DNA from 2 places in the Limnobacter sp. SAORIC-690 genome. Region 1 is predicted to be linked to the other one. Evidence: predicted binding sites of a transcription regulator. Region 1 holds the regulator's gene; the other holds the start of a gene.
What was found. The regulator NrdR, encoded in region 1, represses ribonucleotide reductase genes. The targets are predictions, from matches to a motif close to CACNANATNTNGTG.
Positions count from the first base shown of each region.

Region 2: BSZ31_RS01610 (ribonucleoside-diphosphate reductase subunit alpha) is a predicted target of NrdR. The motif match lies at 3,217-3,230, and genes of this name have one in related genera.

Region 1 is NZ_MQVZ01000001.1:140,384-161,997, forward strand. It holds gene BSZ31_RS00655 (sensor histidine kinase KdpD) at 291-2,099, shown strand; gene BSZ31_RS00660 (anhydro-N-acetylmuramic acid kinase) at 2,119-3,237, opposite strand; gene BSZ31_RS00665 (peptidoglycan DD-metalloendopeptidase family protein) at 3,241-4,440, opposite strand; gene tyrS (tyrosine--tRNA ligase) at 4,758-6,029, shown strand; gene BSZ31_RS00675 (histidine phosphatase family protein) at 6,026-6,751, shown strand; gene glyA (serine hydroxymethyltransferase) at 6,805-8,049, shown strand; gene nrdR (transcriptional regulator NrdR) at 8,068-8,580, shown strand; gene ribD (bifunctional diaminohydroxyphosphoribosylaminopyrimidine deaminase/5-amino-6-(5-phosphoribosylamino)uracil reductase RibD) at 8,606-9,739, shown strand; gene BSZ31_RS00695 (riboflavin synthase) at 9,748-10,377, shown strand; gene BSZ31_RS00700 (porin family protein) at 10,422-10,940, opposite strand; gene BSZ31_RS00705 (DUF3047 domain-containing protein) at 11,060-11,809, opposite strand; gene BSZ31_RS00710 (TIGR04283 family arsenosugar biosynthesis glycosyltransferase) at 11,831-13,183, opposite strand; gene mgtE (magnesium transporter) at 13,198-14,694, opposite strand; gene BSZ31_RS00720 (putative Na+/H+ antiporter) at 14,716-15,975, opposite strand; gene BSZ31_RS00725 (chorismate-binding protein) at 16,006-17,799, opposite strand; gene BSZ31_RS00730 (patatin-like phospholipase family protein) at 17,857-19,059, opposite strand; gene BSZ31_RS00735 (NADP-dependent malic enzyme) at 19,145-21,460, opposite strand; gene BSZ31_RS00740 (aminotransferase class I/II-fold pyridoxal phosphate-dependent enzyme) at 21,584-21,614, shown strand, end outside.
Region 2 is NZ_MQVZ01000001.1:351,464-359,584, reverse strand. It holds gene ffh (signal recognition particle protein) at 1-1,325, opposite strand, end outside; gene BSZ31_RS01625 (inner membrane protein YpjD) at 1,373-2,212, shown strand; gene BSZ31_RS01620 (PP0621 family protein) at 2,212-2,469, shown strand; gene ampD (1,6-anhydro-N-acetylmuramyl-L-alanine amidase AmpD) at 2,506-3,069, shown strand; gene BSZ31_RS01610 (ribonucleoside-diphosphate reductase subunit alpha) at 3,297-6,233, shown strand; gene BSZ31_RS01605 (ribonucleotide-diphosphate reductase subunit beta) at 6,352-7,560, shown strand; partial or broken gene BSZ31_RS16805 (nucleotidyltransferase) at 7,943-8,121, shown strand, end outside.

The DNA of each region.
Region 1 (21,614 bases):
CCGAGCGACAGGCTTGTGACGCTGTATCGCCTCAATTTCTCTGACAAGAAAATGTCTATCATTGTCAATCTTTGCCCGATTCTTTGACATTCTTGCAGTTCCCCGTAAGCCTTGTATTCATGCGGGTTTAGCTAAATGTCAAAGTTTGTTGGTCAAGGGTATGATCACATGAATGTGAAAAATAGAACCCAGGCCGTCAGTCTTTATCGCAAAATTCCGCGACTCAATGCCTCAGCCTTGGTGTAGAAACCAAAAAGCCGACAAAAGCCGGCCATTGCTATAACTATAAAATGACAGACAGTTCACTATCAGGGCTCGCCGTATTGCTGGGTATTGCCTTATACCCGTTCTTTGCAAACCACCTTCCCAATCAGCGGCAAAATGCTGCCGCTGTCATTGGCGTGGTACTGCTTGGGTTCGTGATACTGGGGCACGACACAAACCAAGTACTTCAACACGGCACGCCAGTTCATGCTGCTCTGCAGGCGGGATCATTTCTGTTTTTTGGAAGCGCTTTTCTGGGGCGAAAAAGAGGTGCTGTGGCCGCTGAACGTTCTGCGCTGGTCCCGTTTTCGATTGGCTGCATTACAGCAATCGCCGACATGTTTACAACGTCTGGTTTGGTGTATCCCGCGTTTATCGGCGTTCAGGCCATTTGCCTGTTGGCAATCACCAAAACCTACAGCAACTTGCCCAAGGTTACCTTGATCAAAGCTGTGTATTTCAGTTTGCTGTACTGTATCATTAACGGCCTGTTTCATGCCTCCACATCAACTGAACTCGCATTGCTAATCGATTTCAGCATGGTCAAGATTCTGTTCTATGTCTTGCTCGGTACCTGCGTTTTTCACATGGTGTTTCAGGACTTTTCACGAACCCGCACGAAAAAAGGCTTGGACAGGCAAACAAAAATTGACCAAGACATCATGAAGTTCGCTTTTCGGGGGCGTCGGGTATTAAAAGACTTTCGACATGATTTGCGCCAACCTTTGAGCACCTTGGGCATACTGGCCAGCGTGGGCAAAGCCATTTCAAAAGACCCGGAAGTCACAGCCAGATACCAACACATTCAAACGGCTCAAAAAGCATTAAAAAACATGCTGGAAGACTTCTTTGATCAATTGGGCAATGCAATCAAATACCCGCAGGACGACAACGCCGCCCCAATGACGCCGATTGCAATTCACGACATACTTGGCCCATTGATTGAAGAATACAGAATGCTGGCCGACGTGAAGGAACTTCAGATTCGTTATGTGCCCAGCGAAATTAATGTAATGAGCAACAAGGACGCCCTGGCCAAGATCATTCGCAACGGACTGGACAATGCCATCAAGTACACCAACAAAGGGGGCGTAGTGGTGGGTCTACGCAGGCGAAAAGGGCGGGTGTGTATCCAAATCGTAGATACTGGCTCGGGTGTTGAGAACAATAAAGTTGCTGCGCACAACAAAGGTTGGGGTCACGGTTCCAACATAGTCCGGGATTTGAGCGAACAAATACTCGCCAAAACCGAATGCCGAAATCGATACTACAACGGCAAATTGGCAGGCTCTGTCTTCGAAGTCATATTGCCGGAAGAAGCCGAAATTAGTCACCGCAACAAGCGACCAGCATATAACCCTCAAACTGCATTCGAAGCGCAAGTGATGGCCATGAACCACGACCATCTGCTGGAAATTCAGCGCCGACTTCCAATTCAGGGATTTGACAAAGTCGAGTTCAGCCTGAACGGCGCATATCGCGCTTACCTCACCGCTTTACGCAAAGGCATGTCACCTGTTTACATTCTTTATACTGGCGACCCAGCCCAAAAAACGCACGCAATTGAGCAATTGAAACTGTTGGGTTCTCTGCTTGATTTCGAACCCTGCTGCATTTTGATCTACAACGCAAGCCTGGAAAACAACCCGCAAGTCGAATTTGGTCGTGAAATGATTCGAATTCCCTTGATTCCTGGCCAAGCCGAGATCGGCCTCGGTGTGATTTCTGAATTATTTCCAGCCCGGGAAAAGGCCTCGGCCCTGTTCAATGTGCCGACCGAAAGTTCTCAAAACGAAGGCAAAACCTTGGGCAGCAAATCGTTACTGACCCACTAAACTGAGAAAACGAGTGGGGCTACCGAGCGCAGTGCAAGGCCCCCAGAATGGCAGACCGACTTGCACCAGTCACCGATGGGCAATTACCAGGCGCAGCCTGCACATACTGCGCACCAAGCCAGGCAAAAGCAGCAGCCTCGACTGCCTGCGCAGGCAAACCCAGGTTTTCAATTGGCAAGAAATCCGCTGGTGCGCATTCGCAGCGCAACTGGTGAATGAAGGTGCTGTTTTTTGCACCGCCGCCGCACACGTACACCTGCTCAACCAACACGGGCAAACACGACTTCACTGCCCTTACTGCCAAGGCCAGCAGGGTTGCCATGATGTCTTCAGAAGAAAGATCGGTGGCGTCTGCAAGGCAAGTCTCAAACCATTGCGCGCTGAAATCATCACGGCCTGTGCTCTTGGGCCAAGGTTGGTGAAAGAAAGGATGCGTCCAAAAACGCTCCAGCAAGGCATAGTCCGGGCTGCCCATGGCAGCAATTTCACCGTCACTGTCCATCGGCAAGCTGAAAGCGCGCTGAGCCCAAAGGTCCATTAAACAGTTGGCTGGTCCGCAGTCCCCACCGGTCAACGCTTGCCCTTGGCCATTCAATACAGTCAGGTTTGAAAAACCACCCAGATTCACCACGGCGGTTTGGTCATAAATGCCCTTGCCGTTTAACCACGCAAGGTGAAAAGCCGGAACGAGCGGGGCTCCCTGGCCACCTAGTGCAACATCTTTGGAACGCAAGTCATTCACCACATCAATCCCGGTTCTACAGGCCAGCAAGGCCCCGTCCAGCATTTGATAGGTGTACCCAAGATCGGGCCTGTGCCGGAGGGTTTGACCATGTGCACCCAACACGCGCACGTCACCAGGCTCTAGTCCCAGAAAGGACAACAGCTCATTGACTGTGCCCGCATACAGCTCGGTGAGATCTTTACGGGCTTGCAAGAAAATCGCGATTGGATCGGAACTGAAAGGAAAACGAGGCGGGATTTCTTGCAGCAGCAGGAGTGTTTCCCTCAAAGCCGGCGGAAACTCGGCGCTAAGCACGCCGAGGAACCGCATGTCCTGAGTTTTGGAATCAATTTGAACCGCAGCTACATCGACACCATCCGTGCTGGTGCCAGACATGGCGCCCAAGGCGATCATGGCTTACTGGGCACGCGCCAAACGTTGGGCAGTGGCCAGCTCCATGCGGCGGTCAAGCGCCAGCTGCACCCGCTTGAATTCACTGAATGCATTGCGATCCAGTGGTTCAGCCTGAGCCACAGTGATGCTCAGGGGGTTTTTGGGAACCCGGTTGACCCGGAATTCATAATGCAGGTGTGGTCCGGTTGCCCAGCCAGTAGCACCCACATACCCGATCACATCGCCCTGCTCTACTTTTTGGCCAACCTTAACGCCTTTGCCAAAACGTGAAAGGTGAGCGTAAGCCGTGCTATAACCGCTGTGATGCTGGATTTCTACAAAATTGCCATACCCGTTTTGCCAGCCCGAAAACTTCACGGTGCCACTGGCTGTAGCCATGATTGGAGTACCGGTGGGCGCCGCGTAATCGACTCCGTTGTGAGCTTTCCAGCGTTGCTGAATGGGGTGAAAACGACGCGGAGTAAAACCGGAGGAAATGCGGGAGAATGCGAGCGGCGAACGCAAGAAAGACTTTTTCAGACTGCGACCTTCCTCGTTGTAATAACCAGCATTGCGATTACCACTGGGTGCGAACCAATACGCTTTGTACGGCTTGTTGTTATTCACAAACTCTACTGCCAACACCCGGCCAGAGCGCGCAGAACGCCCCTCAAGTGTCAGGTCTTCATAAACCACCTTGAACTCGTCACCTTTTTGCAGTTCACGGTGAAAATCAATGTCTGAACCAAAAATTTCAGTCAGTTGAATGGCCACTGAATCAGGCATTCCGGCCTTGTCAGCAGCTGCAAACAGAGACGACTCAATCCGCCCTGAGCGAAACACAATCTGCTTTTCAAAGTTGACAGATTCCAGCTTCGCGACAAATTGACCATTGCGTTTTTGAATCAGGATCGACTCTTGACTGTCCTCATCAATGCCGCTTTTGTAACGGAGCCACTGTAAATCGCCATCCGCAGTTTGTTGAACTGTCAATACACGGCCGGCTCTCAGATTCACCAAATTACGTGCTGTTTTGTCCTGTCCCAGAAATGTAGCCAAACCTGCGGTGTTGACACCCATTCTCTCCAACAGGCCCACCAAGGTGTCACCCCGTCGAATCCGTTCCTCTGCAACCAGAGGGTCAAAGGTGTACACACCCTGATCAGCCAGATTGAGTTCAACCGCCTCAACCACCACATCAGAATTGATCAGAGCGGAATCCACAGGGGAATTTTGAACAGAGCCGGCGATTGCAACCACTGCACCAAGAACAGGGAATGAAAAAAACCCTACAATGACCCACTTTCTATGATTGTGAGATTGTGGAAGCGCGGAGTCGGCATATTGCCACCCCGACTGAATAAAGCGCTTGGTAAGAGAAAAGCCCTGTCCCCACGCGGCGATTGCTCGCTCTAATAAATTCTGAAGCATCATGTTTTAGTTTTAAAGGTGTGAAATTTCACGTGCCGATCGCCCACAATCAGCTTTATTTTCAAAAATACAACACTGAAGTTTGCCAGAGTGTAACAAAGGATTGCCAAATGAACCAGTCACCTGATAGAAGGCCCCCCAAAATTACGGAAATTACTGAGAATTTATCTGATTCCGTCCGGCACGCCCTAGAAGTGACCAAGCGTGGCTGCGAAGAACTGTTGATTGAGACCGAATGGATTCAAAAATTAGTTCACAGCGAGAAAACAGGCAAACCCCTGCGCATCAAATTGGGTTTGGACCCCACGGCACCCGACATTCATTTGGGTCACACAGTGGTGCTCAACAAGCTTCGTCAGTTGCAAGATCTGGGCCATCAAGTCATTTTTTTGATTGGTGACTTCACGTCGATGATCGGCGATCCTTCGGGTCGCAACAGCACCCGTCCACCATTGACCAAGGAGCAGGTGCAGGAAAACGCAAAAACCTATCATGAGCAGGCCGTTAAAATTCTGGATCCACAACGCACTGCAATTGAGTTCAACAGCAAATGGCTGATGCCACTGGGTGCAGACGGCATGATCCGCCTGGCCAGCAGCTACACCGTGGCGCGCATGCTTGAAAGGGACGATTTCACCAAACGATATCAATCAGGCACACCCATCGCTGTTCATGAGTTTTTATACCCACTGTTGCAGGGCTACGATTCGGTGGCATTGGAAAGCGATTTGGAGTTGGGTGGTACTGACCAGAAATTCAACCTGCTGATGGGCCGGGAGTTGCAAAAGCAAAACGGCCAGAGTGCGCAGTGCATCTTGACCATGCCACTGTTGGTGGGCACCGATGGTGTCGACAAAATGTCGAAGTCCAAGAACAACTACATCGGCGTGACCGAAACACCTTCCAATATGTTCGGCAAGGTGATGTCCATTTCGGATGAACTGATGTGGAACTGGTATACCCTGCTCAGCTTCAAATCCCTTGCTGAGATTGAAAACCTGAAACAGGCCTGCGCCAAAGGAGAGAACCCGCGCAACGCCAAGGTTGCACTGGCCCAAGAGTTGGTTGCGCGCTTCCACAGCGCTCAGGCCGCAATCGATGCACTGGCTGAATTCGAAGCACGTTTCAAGCAAGGCGCGTTGCCCGAGGACATGCCCGAAGTGAGCCTGAATTTGCCTGAAGGCGATTCAGACGCCGGTTTGGCCTGGATTCTGAAAGCTGCAAACCTCTGCGAAAGCAGCAGCGACGCCAACCGCAACATTCAGCAAGGCGGGGTGAAAATTGACGGGGAGAAGATGTCGGACAAGGCCACACGCCTTGGCAAGGGCAGTTATGTCATTCAAGTAGGCAAACGCCGCTTTGCCAAGGTGCACCTGAATTGAACAGCCAAGCTCTTGATTTTGGTGCAATTGTCAGCAAAAAACCGGCAGGGTCGCGCTTCATCTTGGTGCGCCATGGTGAAACCGACTGGAACAAGGAGAAGCGGTTTCAGGGTCACACCGACATCGCCCTGAATGCGCACGGACTCTTGCAGGCTCAATTGCTTCGCAAATACTTCGTCTCCCTGGAAACGCAGGGAGTGCCGCTTTACGATGAGTGCATCAGCAGCGACCTAATTCGGGCGCGCGCCACGGCAAATACCATTCACGGCGCCAGAACACCCGCCATGCAGTTGAATGCGGGTCTTCGGGAGCGTGATTACGGCCATCTGTCAGGCCTGACAGGCGATGAAATGCAAGCCAAGAGCCCAGAAGAATTCGCGGGCCTTAGAAACCGGGTGCCTGATGCCCCCTTGCAAGGCGGGGAAAGCCTGTTTCAGTTTTACAGCCGCGTGGTGGGAACGTTCGAGCACATTGGCAGCGCCCACGCGGGCAAAACAATCTTGCTGGTGGCCCATGGTGGTGTACTCGATTGTATCTACAGGCACTGCACTGGCGAGCTACTGCAAAAGCAGCGCGAGTGGCAACTGCACAATTGCGCGCTCAATGTGATCGACATTGACCCGCAGGGAAACAAACATGTTGTTTTGTGGGCCTGGCTAGGGCACCTGAACAACGACAAACCCGGCCAAAACATGGACGAAGTCGATGGTCGAATCGCTTGAAATCATTTAGAATGTTGGGCTTGTCTTGAACCCAATCCTTTCCGGAAATCGTTATGTTTGAACGCCAAAAGGGCATCGCCCAAACCGACCCAGAATTGTGGACTGCCATGCAGCAGGAAACCACTCGCCAGGAAGACCACATTGAGTTGATCGCGTCCGAAAACTACGCCAGCCCAGCCGTGATGGAAGCCCAGGGTTCACAACTGACCAACAAATACGCGGAAGGCTATCCAGGCAAGCGCTACTACGGTGGCTGCGAACATGTAGACGTGGTTGAAGACCTGGCCATCGAACGCCTGAAAAAACTGTTTGGCGCTGAAGCCGCCAACGTACAACCCAATTCCGGTTCACAGGCCAACCAAGCCGTGTTCTTTGCCTTGCTGCAACCTGGCGATACCATCATGGGTTTGTCGCTGGCTGAAGGCGGCCACCTTACCCATGGCATGCCACTAAATATGTCGGGCAAGTGGTTCAACGTGGTTTCTTACGGCCTGAACAAGGAAGAAGCCATTGATTACGACCAGGTCGAAGCCCTGGCCCGTGAACATAAGCCAAAAATCATCATCGCCGGTGCATCGGCTTACGCCCTGCGCATCGACTTTGAGCGCTTTGCGAAAATTGCCAAGGAAGTGGGTGCCTACTTCATGGTGGACATGGCCCACTACGCGGGTCTGATTGCTGCTGGCGTGTACCCCAACCCTGTGCCGCACGCTGATGTATGTACATCGACCACACACAAAAGCTTGCGCGGCCCACGTGGCGGCATCATTTTGATGAAAGAAGAGTTGGCCAAGAAAATCAACAGCGCAATTTTCCCTGGCATTCAGGGTGGCCCTCTAATGCACGTCATTGCAGGCAAAGCCGTGGCTTTCCACGAAGCCCTGCAACCCGCATTCAAGGAATACCAGCAACAAGTGGTGTTGAATGCCAAGGCTTTGGCTGAAACCCTGGTTGAGCGTGGCCTGCGTATTGTGTCTGGCCGCACAGAAAGCCACGTGATGCTGGTTGACCTGCGTGCCAAGGGCATTACAGGCAAGGCCGCTGAAGCTGCTTTGGGCAATGCGCACATCACCGTGAACAAGAATGCCATTCCAAACGACCCTGAAAAGCCGTTTGTCACCAGCGGCATTCGCTTGGGCAGCCCAGCCATGACCACGCGTGGTTTCAAGGAAGAGCAGGCCCGCGCGGTAGGTCACCTGATCGCCGACGTACTTGAAAACCCGGAAGACGAGGCCACATTGGCCACCGTTCGCGCCAAGGTCAAGGAATTGACCAGCCAGTTCCCTGTTTACAAGTAAGCAAGGGGCCACGGCGTTATGAAATGCCCCTTTTGTGGCAACGCCGACACCCAGGTAGTCGATTCGCGCACGTCTGAAGAAGGCGACGCGATTCGGCGCCGCCGACAATGTAGCAGTTGCGGCAAACGCTTCACCACCTATGAACGGGCAGAACTGTTTCTGCCTGCCATTGTCAAGAAAGACGGATCACGCGTCGAATTTTCCAGGGATAAACTGCGCGGCAGCTTGATGCTCGCCTTGCGCAAACGCCCTGTCCGGGCGGAAGCCATTGACGAAGCCATTTCAAGTATTGAAGAAAAACTGTTGGTGAGTGCTGCCCGAGAGGTGGACACCAAGTTCTTGGGCGAGTTGGTGATGCAACAACTCAAGCAGCTCGATACTGTGGCCTACATTCGCTTTGCCTCAGTGTACAAAAGCTTTGAGGACCTGCAAAGCTTCTCAGAAGAAATTGCGCATCTGACTGCACCGGCAGAAAACATCACGGGCAGCATCAAGCCAAAATCACGCACAACCGCCAAAAAAGGCGCTTAAAAGTAACTGAGAAGTAACTGAGGCCATGGCCACCCTTTCACCCACCGACGAACACTGGATGCAGCATGCGCTGAACCTGGCCTGGAAGGGCCAGTACAGCACCACGCCCAATCCGCGCGTAGGTTGTGTATTTGTGCGCGATGGGGTTGCAATTGCGGAGGGCTTTCACGCCAAAGCAGGCGAAGGCCATGCTGAAGTGCAGGCGATTGCGCAAGCCAAGGCGCGTGGCGTTTGTTTAAAAGGCAGCACAGCCTATGTCACACTGGAACCCTGCGCCCATCACGGCCGCACAGGCCCCTGTGCACAAGCGCTAGTGGCCACAGGTGTTCAACGGGTGGTGGCTGCGGTTCTTGACCCCAACCCGCTGGTGGCAGGCAAAGGCATGGCCATTTTACAATTGGCCGGCATTGAAACTTCACACGGTGTGCTGGTTGAACAAGCGCGCTGGATTAACCGTGGGTTTTTCAGCCGTATGGAACGCAAACGCCCTTGGGTGCGCTTGAAAGTAGCCAGCAGTGCGGACGGCGTTAGCGCCTTGAATAATGGCGTTAGCCAGTGGATTACTGGCGAAGAAGCACGGCTGCACGGGCACCACTTGCGCGCGCAGGCCTGCGCTGTGCTCAGCGGCATTGGCACGGTGAAAGCCGATAACCCACAACTGAATGTGCGTGGTATTGACACCGAACGCCAACCGCTGAAAGTGATCGTGGACAGCAAGCTGGAAATTTCACCGGAAGCCCGCTTGTTACAAACCGGGCGCGTGCTGATTGCGCACACTGAACCACAAACGCCAGCTTGGCTTCTTACCCACCCAAACGCCGCAAATATTGAGGCGTTGAACGTGGCCCCAGTGGCGGCAGGTTTGCATGCAGGCAAAGTAAAAACGGATTTGCTGCGCCTGTTACAAGAACTGGCACAGCGCGGTATCAATGAATTGCACCTTGAGGCTGGTTTTGGGCTCAATGGTTCGTTTCTGCAAGCCGGTGTGGTGGATGAAATTGTGCAGTACATTGCCCCACGTTTTTTGGGACCAGGCCAGGGCCTGTTCCGCCTGCCCGAACTAGAAATCCTGCCCGCCTATGCAAGCTGGGCTATTCATTCATTTGAGCAAATTGGACAAGACCTGCGAATTACGTGGGTTCAAAATAACCAGGAGTAGTTGCACCCATGTTCACCGGAATCATTGAGTCGATCGGTCAAATCAAATCTGTAGACCCCCTTCAGAATTCTGCCTATGCTGGCGTACGCCTCGCGGTGCATGCCCCAACGCTGGATTTTTCAGATATAAAACTTGGCGACAGCATCGCCATCCAAGGTGCCTGCATGACAGTTGTGGCCATGGCTGACCACACATTTCATGTGGATGTGTCGCAGGAAAGTCTGTCAAAAACCGTGGGGCTAAGCCAGCCCGGTGAAGTAAACCTTGAAAAGGCCATGCGCTTGTCGGATCGAGTTGGCGGCCACTTGGTGAGCGGCCACGTGGACGGCTTGGGCAGCGTTACGGAATTCGAACCAGTGGGTGAAAGCTGGCACCTGCAAATTCGGGCACCGAAAACCCTGTCGCCTTTCTTTGCCTACAAGGGCTCGGTTACTGTGAATGGAGTCAGCCTGACAGTCAATAAGGTAGATGATCATGATTCAGGCGAATGCGACATTCACATCAACCTCATTCCACACACGGTGCAGATGACCACATTGAAACATTTGAAAGCAGGCAACCCGGTCAATCTGGAGATTGACCAGATCGCCAGGTACTGCGAGCGAATCGTGAAGACCATGAATCTGAATCAGGGCTAAATAGCCCGAGTGTTAATAAGAAGGGGACCGAGGTCCCCTTCTTATTAAAAAGTGTAGTTCACGGTGATGGTGTAGCCGTCCGCTTTAACATTGTCCTTGTCATAGAAATTCTCGTAACCGATTCGATACTCAAGCGGGCCAACAACGTATGAAATGCCGAGTCCGTAAGCCGCCGAATCACCTGATTCCGAAACGCGTATTCCAGCTCCCTGTGCAGTGATCTCGAGGTCGTTGTATTCCAAACTGCCGTAAAGTCTTAAATTTTCGTCTCCCAACGGGTAGGTGCCTACAATATTAGCGCTGACATAGCGGTCAACCTCAAATACTGCTCCCGCAAAGTTACCTTTGCTTTGACCACGCCCCAAACGACCTTCCAAGGCAACGAAACGATTAACCCTATAACCACCAACAACCGAGACTGTCGATAAATCAAATGTCACGCCTTGCTGTTGATAATCAATGTTGGAATAAGAACCCCCCATATAGAGTCGACTTTTGTCCAGGGTCATGGACATGGTCGAAAGAGGCAGCAAAAGTGCGGTGGCGAGAATTAATTTTTTCATGCAGACATTACTCCTTGAGACAAGTCTGCACTATAAATTAATTTACTTTTGTAAGTAATTTACTCATTTTGGGGGGTTGCGCAATCGCCATAAATAGGTAGTTTTATCATTCACCTCAATTACAGAGCTTGCACACTGCCAAACAAAGCCTTGGCTTTCGATTGGGTATTGTCTGAATCAGCCCCCAGCGCAATGCCTGTGAACATCACAGGGCCTTCCGGCAGTTCTTTGCCGAAGGCTTTGCGGGCATCGGCCTGCAAATCCCTTCGTTCCGAAATCAACTCCGCGGCGCTGGCCGCATCACGCACAACAATATTTCTCACACGGTCGGTGTAGGGGTTGTCAAACACCTGGCCCACTTTTTCACCTGGCGAGCCCCACACATAACAAAGGGTGGCCGCGGGCAAACGCTCGCCTGAGACAGTGCGCGCCGCAGCCAATGCAAGGCGGGTGCCCAAACCCAGTTTTCCTTCATCAATTTGAATAAAGGCACACACCTTCGCACCCGCGTCGTCGCCAGCCTTGGTTTGCAAATTCGCCTTGGTGGGTTGAGTCAATATTTGCCACTGCCAAGTCAAAGTGTTCAAAACTGTGGGTTTGGCAAAGGCATACACCAGCGAGCCGTAGGCCATGTCAGCCTCGGCCTGCAACACAGTTTGATTGCCCTGCTTCAACAACTTGAATTGGGTTTGCGCCGCAATGTCAGGGTGGTACTGCGCTTTCCATGGCGCAGGAATTCCGGCAGCAGGGTCTGCAGGCCAGGGCTTTAGCACGCCCGCGCCCTGGGCCAGAGCACCGCTTGATATGCCTGCAACACCGAATAACAAAGCTGCTTTAAAAACACCCGTCATCAACACAAAACTGCGCATACGAAACCCTTCAACACCTTTTTAATCGATACTTGAGTAACGTACAGGCCAATCAACAGGTACACAACCCGATTCAATCGCCCGCCCCAAGTCAGCAGGCTCATCAATGTCCAGTTGCGATGACAACCACACAGCCCGCAAACCTTTACTCCTCAATGCGGCGCGGGTTTGCTCCGCCACACGGGCAGTGCCCCACTCTATCAATTCAGAAAAAATTTCAGGCACAACGCGGTTGCAAGCCAAGGCCACATATCCACCATCGTGTGCAGGCACGAAAGCCAGTCCCTGTTGCCGGGCAGTATCGATCAGTTCACGCAAATGGCTTGCTGTAAATTCGACTGCATCGGGCCCAAGAAGCACCACAAGCTCACTGCCGTTCAGATGCGTTTCAACCGCAGCTCGCATTCGCACGCCCAGGTGCCCTTCTGGTTGAACGTAACATTGAATGGCCCTGCCCTTCAGCAAGGTGGCCCACTCTTCGGGAGTACCGCCATCGGTCCACAGCGCCACATTCACGCCCTGTAACTTGTCCAAGGTACTCAACAACAAATATCGGGCAAACATCGCGCATTGCTCGGCACCCAGCATGGGGATCAACCTTGTTTTCACCCGGCCGGCCTGCGGATACTTGGCAAACACGGCCACAGTGACAGGCAACTTTTGCCGGGTGTCCGCATAAAGCCTTGCCAAGGTATCTGCGGGCACTCCGCGCCAATATAAAAACCGGAAGCGCCACATCAACACAATCGTTGCCCAAGCGCCGTTCACGTCCCATCGACGCCCCGACGTAAATACCGGGGAAGCAACTGCCACAAATTTTTGTGGTGCCACTCGCTTTAAGCGCTTGCACAGCTCAACGTCTTCCATCAGGGGCTGTTTTGGAAAACCTCCAACCTGATCGAACAACTTGCGACCAACAAACAAAGCCTGATCGCCTGTACCAATTTTAGTCAGCCTCGACCGATGATTCATGAACCAGGCCACCACAGGCAACCATGCACTTTTGCCATCAATACACACATTGAAGCGGCCCCAAGCGCTTGCATCCAACTTGAACAACAATGCCTGCCAAGCCGCCTTGGTCAACACTGTGTCTGCATGCAAAAAGAGCAGTACATCCCCACGGGCTTTTTCAGCACCCGCGTTCATTTGTTGCGCCCGCCCCTTGCTGCCTTGAATGGCAAGCACTTGCGTGTGTTCGGCCAAAGTTTGTAGAACTGGCCAACTCTGGTCAGTAGAGCCGCCGTCTACCAGCAACAACTCGTCACCTTGCCGAAGCAATTGAAGCAGCGCTTGAATTCGAGACAAAAAGGAATCATCGCCAGGCACCGGAACCTCGTTGTACACCGGCATGACAATAGAAATGGAGGGCATGAATAGACGCCGCTCTAAAAGAACAGGGAGGCCAGCCCCAGGAAAATGAAAAAGCCCATGCTGTCGGTGGTGAATGTGAGTAGCACTGAAGACCCCATGGCAGGATCCCGACCGATCTTCTCAAGTCCGAGAGGTACGAGCACGCCAATGAGCGCGGCTACAAGCAAATTCAGCATCACTGCAAGTGTCATCAGCAAGCCCAACATCACGGCATTCGGAGATCCAAAATACAAACCCCATGCGGCAAGCCCCGCCACACTGCCCCACACCAAACCGTTCAACCCGGCAATGGCCAGCTCTTTTTTCAACAACAGTTTGAAGTTGGCCGCAGTTACTTGGCCCAAGGCCAGGGAACGGATCATCAAGGTCATTGTCTGATTGCCGGAATTACCGGCAATGCCCGCCACAATCGGCATGAGTGTGGCCAAGGCGACCACTTTGGCGATTGTGCCCTCGAAAGTGTCGATGACACGGCTTGCAAAGAAAGCGGTACACAGGTTTAAACCCAACCACAGCCAACGGTTTTTAGCAGACTCCCACACCGAGGCGAACAAGTCTTCTTCTTCACGCAAACCCGCACTGGACAGCAAATCTGCTTCGCTTTCTTCGCGAATCACATCCACCACTTCGTTCACGGTGAGGCGACCGATCAACTTGCCAGATGGGTCGAGCACGGGGGCAGAAACCAGGTCATAACGCTCAAAGGCCTGCGCAGCCTCATAGGCATCATCCAGTGCCGACAACATCAGCACCTCGCGGCTCATTACCTCACTCACAAGGGTTTCCGGTTCATTGACCAACAACCGGTCCAAAGGCAAACTGCCCTTGAAATGATCCACACGATCCACCACAAACACTTGGTCAGTTTGATCTGGCAGCTCGTCGAACCGGCGCAGGTAACGCAACACCACTTCCAGTGTCACATCGTCGCGAATGGTCACCATGTCGAAGTCCATACGCGCACCCACGGTGTCTTCGGGGTAGCTCATGGCGGCGCGCAGTTGCTCGCGCTCCTCAAGGCTCAAACTACTGGCCAGTTTTTCAACCACATCCCGTGGCAGGTCAGGCGCCAGCTCCGCAATTTCATCGGCATCAAGCGATTCCGTGGCAGCGAACAATTCTTCGCTGTCCATGGACTTGATCAAACTCTCCCGAACCGCATCGCTCAGCTCGAGAAGAATGTCACCGTCGCGATCGGAGCGCACCAAACCCCAAACCAGCATCCGCTCCTCTTGGGGCAGACTTTCAAGTACATAGGCCACGTCGGCCGGGTGAAGCAAATAAAGCTTGTTACCCAGCTCGGTCAGATGCTGGCGGTGCACCAGCTCCTCAACCAAACTTTGCCGCTCGGGATTAACCGTGGTTTGCTGGTTGTGAACAACACTCTCGATTACTTTTTGTTTACGCAACAAGGCCTGCACTTCGGCCAAGGCCCTTTGCGCATCATCGAGATCGTGAGGCAGCTCAATGGCTGGCTCTTGATCGTGGTAATCGATGTTTTGTTCGCTCAAAACAAAATCCCTGAAAACTGTTTACAACAATTGAAAAGCAGCGACTGCCACCAGCGTAGGCCCGAGTGCAGCCAAAAACAGTTTGCCCGCATTGATTGAGCCGTCGTTGAAATACTTTTGCAAGATGGCAAAACCAGCCGGGTTGGGTGCATTCGCAATCACCGTTAAACCACCCCCGGTTACAGCACCCGCCACCAACGCATACTTGAATTGGTCATCCACACCCTCTACCAGCGAGCCAAGGTAAGTCAAGGCTGCGTTGTCTGTAATTGCCGTCAACGCAGTGGCTCCGTAATACAGCGCTGTGGGGCTCATGCCCTTCAAAGTGTCTTGTAACCACCAGGCCTGCATGCCACCCAATACCACCAAACCAGCCAGAAAGAATGCAACCATCAACCCTTCTTTCAAAATCAGCTTGTCTTGATAGCGGCTGTAAGCAGTTGTATATCCGAGGAAGAACAGGAACAGGCCCATGAACATCGCTGCATGGTGGGCAAATACCACTACACCCACCAGAAACAACAGGTGAGTAGCAATAACCCACACGGGCATGTCTTCTTTGGGACCGTTTTCGGCAGGCTTTTTCATGGCGGTCAGTTCTTTGGCGAACAAGAAGGTGAGTACCGTCGCGTTCACAAACACAGCAATCGCGGCTTTCCAGCCGAACATGGTCAACATGTATTGCATGTCAAAGCCCCATTTGGCCGCCACCATCAACACAGGCGGTGCAGCAAATGGCGTTAAGGTGCCACCAATTGAAATATTGACAAACAACACACCAAGAGTGCCGTACATCAATTTGTTGCTGATACCTTGCGTGTAAAACCGGTCGCGCAGTAAAAAGGCCGCCAGTGTCATGGCTGCGGGCTCAGTGATGAACGAGCCCAACAACGGTACGATGGACAAAGTGGTGAAAAAATACGCCACTTGCCTGTCGATTGGGATCACAGAAGCTACCACGCGCACAATGCGACCAGCCAGCACCAGGATTGGCTTGCTGGCAGCAATCACCATAATCGCGAATACGAACAAAGGTTCGGTGTAATTGCGCGTGTCTACGTATTCAATTGCGCTGGTTTGACCAATGATGAAAAACATGAACACAACCAGCACCATGGCCCAAAAGCCGAACACGGCCTCCACTTCACCCAGCAAATGCCACAAGCCCGAGTGATTTGGCTGCGAGTGCGCCAGGCGCTCAAAGTATTTGGTTGAAAAGGTGTGAATGACAGCAATTGCAAAAAGAATCGCGCCAATCAGTTCAATGGTGGTCGGGTTCATCTCACTTCCCTTTTTGTTTATTGTTTGTTTTTAGTTGGCAGAAAAAAACACCTTGTCGTGTACATCAACCACTTTCGCAACAGGCACCCAGCCTCGCAAACTATTGATCAGCCACACTTCTTCAGCGCGTTGCAAGTCTTGCACATTCAGCGTGGTTTGCCGAATCGTATTTTCCCTTAAAAGGCGGGCACGCAACACCCCGGGCAACAAATAAGTACCGGCGCTTTCGCAAATTTGTGGTGTTAACCACTCGCCATCAATTTTAAACACCACATTGCAGCGGCAGGTTTCAGTCAACAAACCTTGCGAGTTGAAAAGTAGAACATCAAAAGCACCATTCGCCTGATTCTGAAAATACTCATACTCAGGTCGGTACGTGGTTTTGTGAAGCACAAACTCGGGCTTGCCTTGCATGGCTGAATTGGCCAAACGAAGCAGCACGGGAGTCAAATCCTGTTCCAGTTCATGCAGTTCAATTCGCGTGTCCCCGCAAGCATCCAGCAAACAACGTGCACGGAAAACGCCATGAGTATGTTTGTGAGCCACTGCATCTAGGTTCAATCGAACCCGTTGTTCATCGAATAAAAACGAAAACTGCTTGGCTGCGCCTTCCATTCTCTCCAGATGATCGTCCAGATGAATCCACTTCCCATTCTCCAGGCGCAAAGTTTCAAGCACCTGAAAGTCGCAAGTGGCCTCACGTAGAAAGGTAGTTTTTTGCCACCACTCTTTTTTCTCATCGCTTGCGGTGGAATACCAGGTGATACCGCTGCCCACACCGTACTCCAGTTCATCTGCCTGTTCTATGACAGTACGAATCGGTACGTTGAATTGAACCCCACCACCCGGGCTCAGCACACCAAGCGCCCCGCAATACAATTTTCGGGGCGCTTGTTCCCATTGCGCAATGCGCAACATGGCCTGCGATTTGGGCGCACCCGTCACACTGCCACAAGGAAAAAGAGCCTCAAACAAATCCACCAAAGTAGTACCTGGCAAAGTTCGCCCAGAAATACTGGAGGTCATTTGATCGACAGTGGGCAGATGCATGACATCGAACAGGGAACGTACTTGAACTGACTTTGGCTGGCAGACCTTGGCCATGTCGTTTCGCAACAAGTCAACAATCATCACATTCTCGGCACGGTCTTTTTCACTGTCACTCAGTACATCCAGACCACCCAACACAGGCCTTCGGGTCCCCTTCATGGGTGCGGTTTGCAGTTCATTGCCGTCCCACCGAAAAAACAGCTCGGGCGACAAACTGATTGCGTTGAACACGCTGCCGCGCAGAAAAAAACTTTGGGGTGCAGACTGGCTTGCATAGAGATGCTGGAAAACAGCCCATGCATCCAGTCGCGGATTGGCTGCCTTAAGCCGTGTGGTCAGATTGATTTGATAGAACTCGCCCGCCTCAATGGCCTGCCTCACCTGCTTGTAGGTTTCTTGATAACGCTGAGCCGTTTGTTGATCCAGCCAAGGCATGAATTTGGACGCCGAGGGCAATTGCTGCAACTGCGATTTGCCCAGCACGCTCACCTGGTTCGGTTCAAAAGCATGAAACTCGAGCAATGGGAAATTGTGTGGCATGCAAACCGGCAAAGCTGCATCGAAAACCGGAGCAGCTTCATAGCTTAGGCCACCCACCACATACAAACCCTGTTTGGACCACTCGTGGGCCTGCTCAATCATGCCGCGTACTTCGTTTGCATCGAAGGTACTGAGCACCCGAACCGGTTTGCCGTGCGCGACACAAAGACCGTCATCACCCTCGGCCTGGGTCATCCTGGCATGCCAAGCAGCAGAAACCAAAGGTGAATGCATGGGGAAAACGCCTGAACTGCCTCGAAGCGCTAATTGTAACGCGGCTTGGCGCGGAACTCAGCGGCCTGACTGACCCAGATGGAAGAACTCGTACACTGCATCTTTCTTGGCAATCGTGTCGGCGATACCCATTCGAATCAACTCGCGGGTGTAATTGGCCTCAAACAGCAAATAACTGGCCAAAGACGAACCACTGGCCTCCGTGGCTCCCAATGCGGACAACAGGGTGCGCACGGGTCGGGGCAGATCTTGCGTGTGACGTGCCGCAATTTCGTCAATCCGTTCTGAGGGTGAAATCACCAACAGCTCAATCGGTTTCAATGTGGTTTTCGTGGCCATCTCGGGAGGCAACAAGCCCAGGGTTTTGTTCACCCGGCTTAAACGCTCAATGTCGATCGACAAACTGTCCAGAAAAATGGAAGCCATGGCATGGCCCGCAATTTGAGCCAAACTGGGATATGCATTTTGAATTTCAACACGCTGGGTGTGGTCTTTGTCCGATTGACTGGAACCAATCACCATCACTCGGTTTGCACCCAAATGAATTGCTGGGCTAATTGGGGCCAGTTGGCGAATAGAACCATCGCCAAAGTGCTCCATTTGCCCTTCAATGTTCAGCTTCACCGCGGGAAAGACAAAAGGAATTGCTGCGGAGGCCAACAAGTGCTCGACTGTAATACGGTCAGGCAATGCCACCCTTTGCGTTCTGGCCCAGCTCTCGATCACTTTCTGGGTTTGAAAGAAGGTCACGCTACGGCCTGAACTGTAGCTGGAAGCAGTCACCGCCAAAGCGTGAATTGTGCCGTTCTCAAGCGCCTCGTCCAGTCTTCGGAAATGCAACAACTGATGAAGCAGGTGTGACAGCGGAGAATTATCGAGTAAGCACTTGGGGCGCTTGCGCAGCATCCAACCAATTGAAAGCGCCGACAACCAACGCGCACCGGTGCGAATAATACCCAAGGAATCAGAGCGGAATACTTGATCGGAACTGAAGTTCTCCCAAACCTTGAGCATTCGATCGGTGGACTGATAAAAATTGCGCCCCGCGCAGGCCAGGGCCGCTGCATTGATTGCACCGGCTGAAGTGCCGCACAAAATTTTGAACGGAAAATCGAATTCGCGCTTGTTTTCTTGCTCAAACCACTTGGCTAGCTGATGCAGTACCCCCACCTGATAGGCAGCCCGTGCGCCACCGCCTGACAACACCAGTCCGGTGATGTCATCGTGCTCTTCAGTGTGAAATGTGTCTTGATCGCTCATGAAACCATTGTGCGACACATTTCGAATAAGTTAAAACAAAAACAGGCGTGTCTTGCACGCCCATTTGTTGTTTTAAAGCGCTACTTTAAAGCGAACTAACCCGCTCTGAATTTGCATCAAGAACAGCCAGTGCAGTCATGTTGACAATACGACGCACTGTGGCGGAAGCAGTCAAGATGTGAACCGGTTTGTCGGAGCCCAACAAAATTGGCCCCACGGCAATGCCGTTGCCAGCCGCCGACTTTAGCAGGTTGTATGAAATATTGGCTGCGTCAATGTTTGGACACACGAGCAAATTGGCTTCACCAGTCAAGGTGGAACCCGAGAAAATGGTATTACGCACCTGCTCATCAATGGCGCAATCACCGTGCATTTCGCCATCAACTTCCAGCCAGGGTGCAATGTTGCGAAGAATTTGAAGCGCCTCACGCATCTTCACGGCGGAAGGCTGGTTGCTGGAACCGAAGTTGGAGTGCGACAACAATGCAGCTTTGGGCTGCACACCCAAGCGCAGCATTTCCTCGGCAGCCATCAAGGTGATTTCAGCAATTTGCTCGGCTGTGGGATCGTAATTCACATGGGTGTCTACCAAAAACACCTGGCGGTTGGTCAACATCAGGCCGTTCATGGCACCGTATGTGTTGCAGCCTGCGCGGCGACCCAGTACCTGGTCCACATAGTGCAAATGCAAGGAGTGAGTACCAAAGGTTCCGCAGATCATGCCGTCCGCATTGCCTTTGTGAATCATCATGGAGCCAATCAGAGTGTGGCGGCGACGCATTTCAATTTTCGCGTAGGCCTCTGTGACACCCTTGCGCTTGGTCAAGTCGTGGTACATACGCCAGTAGTCCTTGTATCGCTCATCGTACTCAGGGTTAATTAACTCAAAATCAACACCGGGCTTAATGCGCAGGCCAAACCGCTCCAGGCGGCGTTCAATTACAGCAGGGCGACCAATCATGATTGGCTTGGCTATTGCTTCATCGACCACCACTTGCACCGCACGCATCACACGCTCATCTTCGCCCTCTGCAAATACAATGCGGGAGGTTTGCGGTGTTTCGGCCACACAACGTTTGGCCACCGCAAAAATTGGCTTCATGAACGTGCCAGAGTGATACACAAACTGCTGTAACTGATCCTTGTAAGCTTCCAAATCGGCGATTGGGCGCGTGGCCACACCGCTTTCCATGGCTGCTTTGGCCACAGCGGGTGCAATGTGCACAATCAAGCGGGGATCGAAAGGCTTCGGAATCAGGTATTCGGGACCAAAACTCAGGTTTTGGGTGCGATAAGCGGAGGCGACTACATCCGATTGTTCTTTGCGAGCCAGCTCGGCGACAGCTCGAACTGCCGCGATTTCCATTTCTTTGGTAATGGTGGTTGCGCCCACATCGAGCGCTCCCCTGAAAATAAAGGGGAAGCACAGCACGTTGTTCACCTGGTTCGGGTAGTCGGTGCGACCCGTACACATAATGGCATCGTCGCGGACTTCCTTCACCTGCTCGGGCAAAATTTCCGGTGTGGGGTTGGCCAAGGCCAAAATCAGGGGTTTGGCCGCCATGGCACGCACCATGTCTTGCTTCAAGACGCCGCCCGCTGACAAGCCCAAAAACACATCTGCATCTTTGATTACGTCAGCCAACACACGCGCATCCGTTTGCTGTGCAAACAAATCTTTGTCAGGGTCCATGTTGGTGGTGCGGCCTTTGTAAACCACACCATCAATGTCGGTGACCCACACATTCTTGCGCGGAAGGCCCAACTCGACGAGCAACTCGAGGCAGGCCAGGGCCGCAGCACCTGCGCCAGACACCACAAACTTCACTTCATCCAGTTTTTTACCGATTACTTCAAGACCATTCAAAATGGCCGCGCCCACTACAATCGCAGTGCCGTGCTGGTCATCGTGAAATACAGGAATATTCATGCGCCCGCGCAAGGCACGCTCAACCTTGAAACAGTCTGGTGCCTTGATGTCTTCAAGGTTGATGCCGCCGAATGTGGGCTCCAGCGATGCAATGATCTCGATCAGCTTGTCGGGGTCGTTCTCGTTGATTTCAATGTCGAACACATCAATACCGGCAAACTTCTTGAACAGTACAGCCTTGCCTTCCATCACGGGTTTGGCAGCCAAGGGGCCGATGTTGCCCAAACCGAGCACTGCTGTACCGTTGGTAACCACACCCACCAGGTTTGCCTTGGCGGTGTAACGCACCGCATTGAGGGGGTCTGCCTCGATTTCTTCGCAGGCTGCTGCAACACCGGGAGAATAGGCCAATGCCAGGTCACGCTGGTTGACAAGGCTTTTTGTCGCCGAAATCTGCAATTTCCCAGGCTTTGGAAATTCATGATATTCAAGGGCGGCCTGCCTGAAGCGCTGATCCATTGGTTGAGCCATATAATCTTCTCTTTGAGGTGAACAACAGAACCGAAAATTATAGGCTCAGCCAGTGAAGCTGTCCCTAGGGGTTTCCACAAATCGCGCAACTTGTTGGCGCCACTCACTAACAATGGTGAAGAATTGAAGCAGTCCAGCCTTGGCAATCTCGTTC
Region 2 (8,121 bases), 200 kb from region 1:
TTTTTCATCAACTTGGCCAAGCCACCTTTCTGCATGCTTTTCATCATGTCGCGCATTTGCTCAAACTGCTTGAGCAAGCGGTTCACTTCTTGAACCTGTACGCCAGCACCTGCTGCAATACGGCGCTTTCGAGAGGCTTTCAAAATATCGGGCTTGGTTCGTTCGGCAATGGTCATGGAAAAAATAATGGCCTCGGTGCGTTTCATCTGCTTCTCTGCGGCGGTGGCATCCACATCGCCCGCCCCTTTCATCAATTGGCTGGGCAGTTTGTCCATCAGGCCTTGCAGGCCACCCATGTTGCGCATCTGGCTAATTTGCGCCAAAAAGTCGTTCAGGTCGAAAGCCTTGCCGCTTTTCAGTTTTTTCGCCAGTTTTTCGGCTTCGTGTTGGTCAATGCCTTTTTTGGCTTCTTCCACCAAGGAAACAATGTCGCCCATGCCCAGAATTCGGCCCGCCACGCGGTCTGGGTGGAATTTCTCAAAGCCGGTCAGTTTTTCGCCCACACCCATGAATTTAATGGGCTTGCCGGTAATTTGGCGCACGGAAAGGGCGGCACCGCCTCGCGCATCACCGTCCATCTTGGTCAGTACCACGCCGGTCAGGGGCAAGGCCTCGTTAAAGGCTTTGGCCGTGTTGGCGGCGTCCTGACCCAACATGGCGTCAATCACAAACAGGGTTTCAGTCGGGTTCACCGCAGCATGCAAAGCCTTGATTTCATTCATCATGGCTTCGTCTATGCCCAAGCGGCCCGCCGTGTCCAGAATCAGCACATCAAAAAACTGGCGTTTGGCGTGGTTCAGGGCAGCCAGTGCAATGTCCACTGGCTTTTGGGTAATGTCGGATGGAAAGAACTCGGCGCCAGCTTGCGCGCTGACTGTTTTCAGCTGCTCGATCGCCGCAGGGCGGTACACGTCGGCTGAAACGGTCAGCACTTTCTTTTTCAGGTTGTCTTTTAAATACTTGGCCAGCTTACCTGTGGTGGTTGTTTTACCGGCACCTTGCAAACCCGCCATCAAAATCACCACGGGGGGCTGGGCCGCCAGGTTGATTTCTTCTGTTTTCTCGCCAATCAGCTTGATCAACTGTTTGTGAACAATGCCCACCAAGGCTTGGCCGGGGGTGAGGCTGTTCAGCACTTCCTCGCCAAGCGCCTGTTCTTTCACCTGGTTGATGAACTCTTTCACCACCGGTAGGGCCACGTCGGCCTCCAGAAGCGCCAAGCGAACTTCCCGCAACATTTCCTGCGTGTTGGCCTCGGTGATGCGGGCTTCGCCTTTGATATTTTTGACAACGCGCGTTAGGCGATCGGAGAGGTTTTCAAACATCGTGTGGTGCCCCTGACTCGTGCTATGAATCGAGTAAACTGATTGGTATGAACAACACAATATTGTACGCGTTCGCAGTGCCCCTGCTGTCCGCCTCGGGTGGATTGGCGGCGCTGAACGTTTTCGGCAAGTGGTCTGCACCCGCCGCGTTAAACCGCGCGCTGGTTGCTTTGGCCTTGACGGTCTCGGGTTATTTATTGGGCACCTTGTTGTTTCAAACCGATGGCATGCACTTCGGCTTTGTTCTGGGCCTGATGTGCGTGGCTTGGTTGGCCTCACTGGTGGCCTTTGTAGAAAGTTTTTTCAACCGTGTGCCGCTGCTTGAATTAATTGTGTTCCCGCTGTGCGCAGTTGTATTTTTGCTGCCCTTGTGGATGGGGGAAGATTCCGCCATTCGAATGGCAGGCGATCATCTGTTTCAATTGCATTTGTTGATCGCGCTGGCAGCCTACAGTTTGTTGGGTATTGCCGCCGCCCATGGCATCGTGATGGCGTTTCAGGAAAAAGCCTTGCACCAGCCTGTGGCCACCACCCAGGAAAACCGCATGGTGCGGGAGCGGTTGCTGGATCAATTGCCCTCTTTGCTTACCATGGAATCGATTCTGTTCCGGCAGCTTTGGGCTGGCTTTGTGTTGTTGTCGCTTACCCTGATTACCGGCTTTCTGTTTTCCGAAGAATGGAGCGGTAGCAGCTGGCGCTTTGATCACAAAACCCTGTTTGCCATCATTTCATGGTGTTCATTTGCAGTGCTTCTGGGCGGGCGTGTGGTATTTGGCTGGCGCGGAAAAGTAGCCCTGCGTTGGTGTTTGGGCAGCTATGCAGTATTGGTGTTGGCTTATTTTGGTACCCAGTTTGTGCTGGAGTTTATTTTGAAAAGGGCAGTTTGATGGGTCGTATTCTGTTTTTCCTGGGCCTGGCGTTGGTGGCCTGGATTCTTTTCAAAAGCTGGCAGCGCAAACAATTGGGTGAAAAGCCCGGTGTAGACGTTAAACAAAAAGGCAATCTTGGCCGTAAAACCCAGGAAGAGATCATGCCTTGCCAACACTGCGGTGCCTACAGCCCCATGTCTGAAGGTGTGATGATGCAGGGGCGCTTCTACTGCGGCATGGAGCACGCCAAGGCGGCCGGAGAGAAAGTTCGCTAAGTTTTGAAGTGCATTGACCTTTAGAAGGGGCACGCCATGTGGCTGGACGAAGGCTGGATTGAAGAAGACTGGGTGCACCGCCTGCAAAGCCCCAATCAGGATGCACGCCCCATGGGCACTGTAGTGGATACCCTGGTTGTTCACTGCATCAGCCTGCCCGAGCGGGGGCGAGACCCCGCGTTAATCACTGACCTGTTTTTGAATCGACTCGATTGTCATGCGCATGTTTCATTTGGCGAGTTGATTGGCCTGCATGTTTCTTCGCATTTTCTGATTGATCGAGACGGATCGATTACCCAATTTGTATCCTGTGAAAAACGGGCCTGGCACGCTGGAATTTCAGCCGCAATGGACCGTAGCAATTTCAATCATTTTTCAATTGGTGTTGAATTGCTGGGCGATATTTATACCCCATTCGAGCAGGCTCAATATGCCAGCCTGAAGCGTCTTGCTTTGGAGTTACAAGCACGTTATCCACTGAGATATGCCATGGCGCACAGCGAGATAGCACCCACCCGGAAAACTGATCCGGGACCCTTCTTCGACTGGAAAGGTCTTCGTAAATCAAACACCTACGAACTTCAGATTGACGGCCTTTGAAAGGCCGTTTTTTTGTTGCACTGCGGTTATCCCAAGCTTGTCCACAACTTGTTCACAGGGGATAACTGTGTGCACAAGTTGGGGATAAGAAAGTGTTTGCCAAATCGTGTTTCGACCACTACAATTAGTTCCAAGCCACATACAAAACACAAGATATAGTGGTTGCCGGTTGTGCCCCACTACAAAAACAAACCCTCAAGAACACGTATATTCCAGGAGAAAGATGCATGCTAACTAGCCATGGACCCTCAGATTTGGCGAGCAATTTGGCAACTGATGCGCCCTTGTCCACCTCTAAGCCTGCAGGTGCAGCGCCCGTGGTTGACAGCGCGTACTCAAACTACAAAATTATTCGCCGAAATGGTGCCGTGGTTGGTTTTGAGCCCAGCAAAATTGCCGTGGCCATGACCAAAGCATTTTTGGCAGTGAATGGCGGTCAGGGTGCAGCTTCCGCACGCATTCGCGAACTGGTTGAGCAGATGACTGGCAGCGTGGTGAACGCACTGGTGCGTCGTCAGCCTTCTGGCGGCATTTTCCACATCGAAGACATTCAAGACCAGGTTGAACTGGCCCTGATGCGCTCCGGCGAAGCCGAAGTGGCGCGTGCCTATGTGCTGTATCGTGAACGCCGCGCCCAAGAACGTGCTGCCAAACAGGTGGAACAAGCTGAGCAGCATGCCCTGAATGTGATCGACGGCGACATCAAGCGCCCACTCGACGTTGAGGCACTGAAAGCGTTGATTGAGAGTGCTGCGGTTGGCCTGAATGAAATTGACGTTGCGCACCTTCAGAAAGAAACCCTGAAGAACCTGTATGACGGCGTGAAAATCGATGAGGTGTTCAAGTCGGCAATTCTGGCCTCACGTGCCATGATCGAGAATGAACCCAGCTACACACTGGTTACTTCCCGCCTGTTGCTGCACACCATTCGCCGTGAAATTATTGGCCGCGAAATTGCGCAAGACGAAATGGCGCAGGTGTACCCTGAGTACTTCCCCCTGTTCATCAAGAAAGGCATTGCCGCTGGCCTGCTCGATAATCGCCTGGCCCAGTTTGACATGAAGAAGTTGGGCGCAGCCCTGAAGTACGAACGCGATTTGCAGTTCGACTACCTGGGGCTGCAAACTTTGTACGACCGCTACTTCCTGCACGTGGAAGGCACCCGCATTGAAATGCCACAGGCGTTTTACATGCGCGTGGCCATGGGCCTGGCCTTAAACGAAGTGGACCGCGAAGCACGCGCCATTGAATTCTATGAAGTGTTGTCCACATTCGACTTCATGAGCTCTACGCCCACATTGTTCAACAGCGGCACCATTCGTTCACAGCTGTCTTCTTGCTACCTCACCACCATTGGCGACGACCTGGACGACATTTACGAAGGCATCAAGGAAAACGCATTGCTTTCCAAGTTTGCTGGCGGCCTGGGTAACGACTGGACCCCCGTGCGTGCATTGGGCAGCCACATCAAGGGCACCAACGGCAAATCACAAGGTGTGGTGCCATTCCTGAAAGTGGTGAACGACACGGCTGTTGCTGTTAACCAGGGTGGCAAGCGCAAAGGCGCGGTGTGTGCCTACCTGGAAACATGGCACCTGGACATTGAAGAATTCCTGGAACTGCGCAAGAACACTGGCGATGATCGCCGCCGCACCCACGACATGAACACCGCGAACTGGATTCCCGACCTGTTCATGAAGCGTGTGATGGAAGGCGGTAACTGGACCCTGTTCAGCCCATCCGACTGCCCAGATTTGCACGACCTGTACGGCAAAGCCTTCGAGAAAGCCTATGTGGGCTACGAAGAAAAAGCCGCGCGTGGCGATTTGAAATTGTTCAAAACCGTGGAAGCAGCCAAGCTGTGGAGAAAAATTCTCTCCATGCTGTTTGAAACCGGCCACCCCTGGATTACGTTCAAAGACCCTTGCAACATTCGCAGCCCCCAGCAACACGTGGGCGTGGTGCACTCATCCAACCTGTGTACAGAAATTACCCTGAACACCAACGAGAACGAAATTGCGGTGTGTAACCTGGGTTCTGTGAACCTGACGCGCCACTTGAAGCCTGCCGACAACGGCGAGCTGGTACTGGACCACGAGAAGCTGCAGAAAACTGTGGGCGTGGCCATGCGCATGCTGGACAACGTGATCGACATCAACTACTACGCAGTGGCCAAGGCACGCAATTCAAACCTGCGCCACCGCCCTGTGGGCATGGGCATGATGGGCTTTCAAGATGCGCTCCACATGATGCGCAAGCCTTATGCGTCACGTGATGCAGTTGAATTTGCCGACGAAAGCATGGAAGCCATTTGCTACTACGCTTACGAAGCTTCAACCGAGTTGGCTGCCGAGCGCGGTGCGTATAGCACCTTCAAGGGTTCGCTGTGGGACAAGGGCATCATGCCTTTGGATTCGCTCAAGCTGCTGGAAGAAGAGCGTGGCGGTTACGTGGAAGTGGATACAAGCAGCCGTATGGATTGGGACGCACTGCGCGCTCGCATCAAGAAGCACGGCATGCGCAACTCCAACTGCGTGGCCATTGCACCCACAGCAACCATTTCCAACATCATCGGTGTGGCCGCTTCCATTGAACCGACATTCCAGAACTTGTATGTGAAGTCGAACCTTTCGGGTGAATTCACCATCGTGAATGAACACTTGGTGCGCGACTTGAAGCGCCTGGGAATTTGGGACGAAGTGATGATTTCTGACCTGAAGTATTTTGATGGTTCAGTGATGAAGATTGACCGTATTCCGGAAGACCTGAAGCGCCTGTACGCCACCGCGTTTGAAATGGACCCACGCTGGCTGGTTGAAGCTGCAGCCCGTCGCCAGAAATGGATTGACCAAGGCCAAAGCTTGAACATTTATATGGCTGGCGTCAGCGGCAAGCGTTTGGATGACACGTACAAACTGGCCTGGATTCGCGGTTTGAAAACAACCTACTACCTGCGCACCATTGGTGCCACACACGCCGAGAAATCAACTTTGGCCGGTGGTGAGTTGAACTCGGTGAATGCGGAAGGTGGTGCATCTGCCGCGTTTACATCGGCCCCGGCCACTGGCCTGGTGCCCAACCTGCCTGAGCAAGAAATTGAAGGCAAGGTGTGCACCATGCGCCCAGGCGATGCCGGCTTCGACGAGTGCGAGGCTTGCCAGTAAGTTTTTTGAATAAAAGACCAGCGATTTGGGCAAGTTACCAAGACTTGCCCAAGTGAATAAAAATGAACATAATGACACTGTGACTTTATACAGTGTATTAGTTAAGGAGTTAGAAAATATGCTGTCTTGGGACGATGAGTTTGATGCAGCCATGGGCAAAACAGCAACTGCTGCCAAGCCCCCCGTGCAAATGCCGCCTGCCATGGGGTCTGTGGCCTCGGGTTTTGCTGCGCCTGCAGCCAGCCAAGGTTTGTATCAGCAAGCTGCGCGCCCTGTGGTGCAGCAGCCTGCCGCTGAAGGTGCAAAGGCTGGCCGTGTAAACGCTGCCGACAAGCGCGTAATCAACGGTACAACCGACGTGAACCAGCTTGTGCCCTTCAAGTACAAGTGGGCTTGGGAAAAGTACCTGAGCCAGTGCGCCAACCACTGGATGCCACAAGAAATCAACATGGATCGCGACATTGCGCTTTGGAAAGACCCCAACGGTTTGACTGAAGACGAGCGCCTGATCGTGAAGCGTAACCTGGGCTTTTTTGTAACAGCCGATTCACTGGCTGCCAACAACATTGTGCTGGGTACCTACCGCCACATTACAGCGCCCGAGTGCCGCCAGTTTTTGCTGCGCCAGGCGTTTGATGAAGCCATTCACACCCACGCTTACCAGTACATCGTAGAAAGCCTGGGTATTCCTGAAGCGGAAACATTCAACGCGTACAACGAAATTTCCTGCATTAAGGCCAAAGACGATTTCTTGCTGCCGTTCATTGATGTGTTGACCGACCCCTCATTCAAAACCGGCACGCTTGAAGCAGACCAAACACTGCTGAAGAGCTTGATCGCCTTTGCCTGCATCATGGAAGGCATGTTCTTCTACGTGGGCTTTGTGCAAATTCTGGCGCTGGGCCGCCAGAACAAAATGATTGGTGCTGCCGAGCAGTTCCAGTACATTTTGCGCGACGAGTCTGCACACTGCACATTCGGTATCGACCTGATCAACACCGTGAAACTGGAAAACCCACACCTTTGGACCCCGGAATTCAAGGAAGAGATCAAGGCCATGTTCCGCAAGGCTGTTGAACTTGAACACGCGTATGCCGTAGACACCATGCCACGCGGCGTGTTGGGCTTGAATTCTGCCCAGTTTATGGAATACATGAAGTTTATTTGCAACCGCCGTTCCAACCAGATTGGCTTGGGCACCTTGTACGAAGGCGCAAGCAACCCATTCCCATGGATGAGCGAAATGATGGACTTGAAGAAAGAAACCAACTTCTTTGAGCGCCGTGTAACTGAGTACCAAACTGGTGGTGCGTTGAGCTGGGATTAATCCACACTCACAGTTAAAAAGTGAACTTAACAGCTTAAAACTGAACTGTTTTCAGCTAAGAGTGAACTGAATCAGAGTTTTGAGGTGGCGTGCTCAAGTTGAAGTCAATGCACGTGGATGTTCCTTGAGAATCGGACTGGCGATATTTCTTGGATGAAAAATCGCGGTCCGGTTCTGGAAGTTGAAGCTTAAAATTGGACTGACCGCCGTTTCTAGAAGTTTTAAAGAAAGACTCCACGGAAGTTTATTTTTAGTAAGTCACGTAAAAGAGTTGCCAGATGCAGGCAATCAGAAAACAAGTTTGACTAATTCAAACTCAAGTCAAACAGGGGACACCAACTAGGAAGGGGAATTTTTCAATCCTTGATTAGGAGGCACTCCTGTGCAAATCACCGAAGCAAACAAAGCATTAGCCGAAGCCCTCGCCCTTGAAATTGAATTGCCAGAGTCGGCATACATTAGGGCGGCTGAACGATATGAAGATCTTGGAGACTGGTTCAGTCGAGATCTTTCTTCAATACGTGAGTTTTCACCTCACGTCCATTCACAAGGATCTTTTCG